2 regions of the Achromobacter animicus genome follow, and region 1 is predicted to be linked to the other one. Evidence: predicted binding sites of a transcription regulator. Region 1 holds the regulator's gene; the other holds the start of a gene.
The links. The regulator FNR, encoded in region 1, switches genes on or off when oxygen is low (the NO sensors DNR and NnrR bind a similar motif). The targets are predictions, from matches to a motif close to TTGATNNNNATCAA.
Positions count from the first base shown of each region.

Region 2: the regulator FNR is predicted to act here: its motif matches at 1,075-1,088, upstream of azu (azurin).

Region 1 covers NZ_JAYGJK010000001.1:3,916,353-3,918,807, forward strand. The annotation lists gene clpB (ATP-dependent chaperone ClpB) at 1-291, opposite strand, end outside; gene AB3147_RS17890 (gamma-glutamylcyclotransferase family protein) at 430-864, shown strand; gene fnr (fumarate/nitrate reduction transcriptional regulator Fnr) at 962-1,690, shown strand; gene AB3147_RS17900 (hypothetical protein) at 1,705-2,455, shown strand, end outside.
Region 2 covers NZ_JAYGJK010000001.1:4,261,032-4,263,486, reverse strand. The annotation lists gene AB3147_RS19405 (4Fe-4S binding protein) at 1-920, opposite strand, end outside; gene azu (azurin) at 1,189-1,638, shown strand; gene AB3147_RS19395 (TerC family protein) at 1,878-2,455, shown strand, end outside.

The sequences.
Region 1 (2,455 bases):
GGCTTCCTTGTCGGTACGGGTCAGCACGCCCTGCAGGTCGCGGCCCACCTGCACGTTGTCTTCGCCCTGCACCTGCGGCAAGCCCTTCAGGGCGGACTCCAGGGCCGGGCCCAGTCGGTTGACCGCCACGCCGGCACGCGCCAGCAAACTGCCCGCGCCGCTGTCGGAATCCGACAACAGGGCGGACAGCACGTGGACAGGTTCGATGTAGGGGTGGTCGTTGCGGGCGGCCAGACTTTGGGCGTCTGCCAACGCTTGTTGAAACTTGGTCGTCAGTTTGTCGAATCGCATAATGGTCGTATTGGCTTGTGGGGAGCCTGACCGATCCGTGCCGGCTGGCTCGATAACCTGAATATGTGGCCGGGTGAGACAATTTCAACACCCGGCGCCTCTCATGGTCTTCTTCGACGTGCACCAGCAAACAGAGCAATGAGCATATACGTTTTTGTGTACGGCACCCTACGGGCCGGCGAAATCAACGACCTCGCCCGGGCGGCCGCAGCGCGCGGTTTGCCGGCCGCCAGCCACGTCGGCGCGGCCAGCGTGCCCGGCATGCTGGTCGATTTTGGCGACTGGCCCGGGCTCATCCCCGTGCAGGACGGCCGGCGCGTGCGCGGCGACGTTTTCCAGGTGGAACCGGCGTTGATCGCCCTGATGGACGAGATCGAAGAATACCAGCCCGGCAAGCCCTGCTGCTTCGTGCGCCGCACGGTTACCGCCCGTCTGGAAGGCGCCGGCCCGACCAGTCTGCTGCCCTGCGAGTACTATCCGATCGACCCCGCGTTTCGGGCCGCGGCGGTCGATATCGCCGGGGAAGACTGGATTGCTCATCGCCTTTCCAGAACAAAGCAGGACGCCCGGTAAGACACCCGTAGTAACAACGGACTACAATAGACGCCTGTCTCGTGCTTCACACCCGTTCCGGCGCCCGCCGTGCAATGGGCACTCTAAAGGTCATCGTATGCAAAAACGGGTCCCCATTGCCCCTGATGCCGCCCACTGTTCCACGTGCATGCTGGGTCACGTCTGCGTTCCCGTGGGCATGGCAGCCGCCGAAGTCGAAAAGCTGGACGAACTGGTCAAAGAGCGCGTCCGCGTGGAAAAAGGCAAGACGCTCTTTTCGCTGGATCATCCGCTCGACGCCGTCTACGGCGTGCGCTTCGGCAGCTTGAAAACGCAACTTGAAGACGCCACCGGCCAGATCCAGATCACCGGCTTCCATCTGCCCGGCGAGATCGTCGGCATGGACGGCATGCTGGATGGCAAGCACGTGTCGGCCGCCGTGGCGCTCGAAGATTCCGAGGTCTGCGTCATCCGCCTGAACGAAGTCGATCGCGTCGCGTCGCACCTGCCGTCGCTGCAACAGCAATTCCGCCGCCTCATGAGCCGCGAGATCACCCGCTCGCACCAGATGCTGGCGTCGCTGGGCTCCATGCGGTCGGAACAGCGCCTGGCCGCATTCCTGTTGAACCTCTCGCAGCGCTATGCGTCGCTGGGCTACTCGTCCACCGAGTTCGTGCTGCGCATGAGCCGCGAAGAAATCGGCAACTATCTGGGCCTGACGCTGGAAACGGTCAGCCGTCTGTTCTCGCGCTTTGCCCGCGACGGCCTCATCAAGATCAACCAGCGCGAAGTCCGCATCCTGGACCTGCCCGCGCTCAAGCAACTGCTGGGACTCGAAAGCTGCTGAGGGGTCGCCGCGCCATGCGCCGCGCGCCTGCCACATCCCTGACCCGCACGGCGCTGGCGGCCTCGCTCGCCCTGGCCACCCTGCTGGCTTGCGGCGCTGCGCATGCGCAGACGCCGCTGCCCGACCCCTACGACTACGACGAAGCCACGCCCGTGCCCAAGCGCGCGGCGCCGCTGCGCTGGCAGGCGGTTGAATTGGGCCGCCCCGGAAACCGGTACAAGATGCCGGTCTACGCCAACCGGGATCTGGCCAAGGACGACCTGCGCGGCATCAAGCAAGTGCTCATCGTCATCCACGGCGTCAAGCGCGACGCCGACAACTACTACGAAACCGCCGCCGCGCTGGTCGCCGCCGACCCGGCGCGCGCCGGCGACACGCTGGTGCTGGCCCCGCGGTTTTCCGGCTCGATCGACTCGGGCTTCGCGGGCATGGCCGCCTGGCGCAAGGCCAGCTGGGAAGACGGCCAGGAAAGCGTCCAGGCCACGGGCCGGCCCGCCCCCGTCACCTCGTTCCAGGTTCTGGACGACCTGCTGCGCAGCCTGGACGACCGCAAGCGCCTGCCGTCGCTCGCCGGCCTGGTGCTTGCCGGCCATTCGGCCGGCGCGCAGTTAGTGCACCGGTATGCCGTGCTGAACAACGTGGACGGGGTGTTGCGCCGCGACGGCCTGACCCTGCGGTACGTGGTCGCCAACCCCTCTTCCTACCTGTACCTGACCAACGAACGGCCACGCGCCGACGGCAAAGGCTACGCGCCCTACGAGCGCG
Region 2 (2,455 bases), 340 kb from region 1:
CCCGAACCCTTGAACGAATAGAGACCGTTGCCGGCGACCAGCACGGCCTGCTGGCCGGGCTTGAGGCGTTCTTTCAGGCGCTGCCAGCCGATGTCGCCCAGCAGGCTGCGGCCGATGGACGGGGCGCTGACCAGCGCGGCGTACAGGTCGATGAAGGTGTCGTCGGGGCCGCCTTCGCCGTGTTCGGCGGCGTCCTTGCGGCCGGAGCGCAGAAACGCCTGATTGACGTCGTCGGGCGTCAGGCGCAGGTTCTTCACGGCGCCGGCGTCAAGCATTTCCTGCCAGGTCTGCACGGTGTCTTTGCTTTCGTCGATGACGCGGGTTGCCACTGGTTGCGCGGCCTGGCGCGGCGCGCCCGACTTGTCGATGCCGTGGGCGCGCGCCACCGCGATGGCGGACCGGGTGATCGTGTCGCCGATCACCATCAGTGTGACCGTGGCGCCGCTGACGATATCGACGGGCGGCGGCGCGCCGTGCCGGGGCGGGGAGTCGACGAAGTTCAGGCCGACGTAGCCCTGGATGAAGTGATCGACCTTGGCTTGCGGGATGCCGATCAGCACGATGGGCTCGTGGTGTTCGACCAGCTTTGCGCCCATGATGCGGCCGCTGTCGGAAAGCCCCACCAGCACGTCGATGGGTTTGCTGGAGTAGCCGCGGGTGTTGACGACGTCGGTGGTCAGGTAGACAAGGCCCAGTGGCTTGTTGCCTGCAAACACGCGGGCAATTGCGGGCTTGCCTTCGACGGGACCGGTGCGGTCGGCGCCGGGGAACACGTCTGTGATGGGTGTGCTGGCAAGAAAGTCAGGCAGGCGCTGCGCCTGCGCGGTTTGCGCCAGGAACAGACAGGGAAGCCATAAAACAAAGAACGCGGCCTGAATGTGTTTGGTGAACCGGTGGGGTACTTCGGTACTGCCGCGCATGCTGAACTCTGTTCGTCGTGTTTGCTTACGGGCATCCTACGAACATGCACCCAGGACCGGATTGCGGTTTGTCAATCTGCCAGAGTCGAAGGCCTAATAGCCCTACGAAATGTAGGGGAAGTTCCTGAGTTTTGAGGGGTATCCGCAGGGGGTGTTGATGGATGTCAAGAGAGCGAGGGGAAGGCAGTCCTACACTGATCCGCGGCGGCAACGGCGTCTGCATCTGGCTGGCGTACGTGCATCGACCGCTGTGTCATCGGAGAATTTCATGCTGGCAAAAGCCACCCTCGCCATCCTTCTTTCCGCCTCCAGCCTGCCCGTGCTGGCCGCGCAATGTGAAGCCACCGTCGAAAGCAACGACGCCATGCAGTTCAACGTCAAGGAAATCGTGGTCGACAAGAGCTGCAAGGAATTCACGGTCAACCTCAAGCACGTCGGCAAAATGGCCAAGGTCGCAATGGGCCACAACTGGGTCCTCACCAAGGAAGCCGACAAGCAGGCCGTCGCCACGGACGGCATGGGCGCCGGGCTGGCACAAGACTACGTCAAGGCGGGCGACACCCGCGTCATCGCCCACACCAAGGTCATCGGCGGCGGCGAATCCGACTCCGTCAAGATCGACGTCTCCAAGCTCGCCGCTGGCGAAAACTACGCATTCTTCTGCTCCTTCCCCGGCCACTGGGCCATGATGAAGGGCACGCTCAAAGTCGGCGGCTGATGTCCCGACGGGTCTGTTGAGACAAGCAAGAGCCGGCCGGGGGGCCGGCTTTTTCATGCCCGCAACGTTTGACGCGCGGCGCGTGTAAACCGGGACACACGGCCCGTTTCAGGCGCTTGCAAGCCTTAGTCCATACGGCCCAAAGCCTCTGTCCATCAGGCTTACGGAGGGGATGCGTCACCGGCATGTCATGGATTTTCCATGTACGATTACCGGTCGTGTAACTTCTGGAGCTCCTGATGGAGTGGCTGCTGGACCCCGCTGCGTGGGTCGGCTTGCTTACCCTGGTCGTCCTTGAGATCGTCCTGGGCATTGATAACCTGATTTTCATCGCCATCCTGGCGGACAAGCTGCCGCCCGCGCAGCGCGATCGCGCGCGCATCATGGGCCTGAGCCTCGCGCTGATCATGCGCCTGGGCCTGTTGTCCGTCATGTCATGGCTGGTCACGCTGACTACCCCCCTGTTCAATATCGGTCCGCTATCGCCGTCGGGGCGCGACCTGATCCTGATGGTGGGCGGCCTGTTTCTGCTGTTCAAAGGCACCATGGAACTGCACGAGCGCCTGGAAGGCAGCATGCACACCGGCTCGTCCGGCCCGCGCGTCTATGCCAGCTTCTGGGTGATCGTCACGCAGATCGTGGTGCTGGATGCGGTGTTCTCGCTGGACTCGGTCATTACCGCCGTCGGCATGGTGGATCACCTGGCCATCATGATGATCGCGGTCATCATTGCCATCGGCATCATGCTGATTGCGTCCAAGCCGCTGACGCGCTTCGTCAACGCCCACCCGACGGTGGTGGTGCTGTGCCTGGGCTT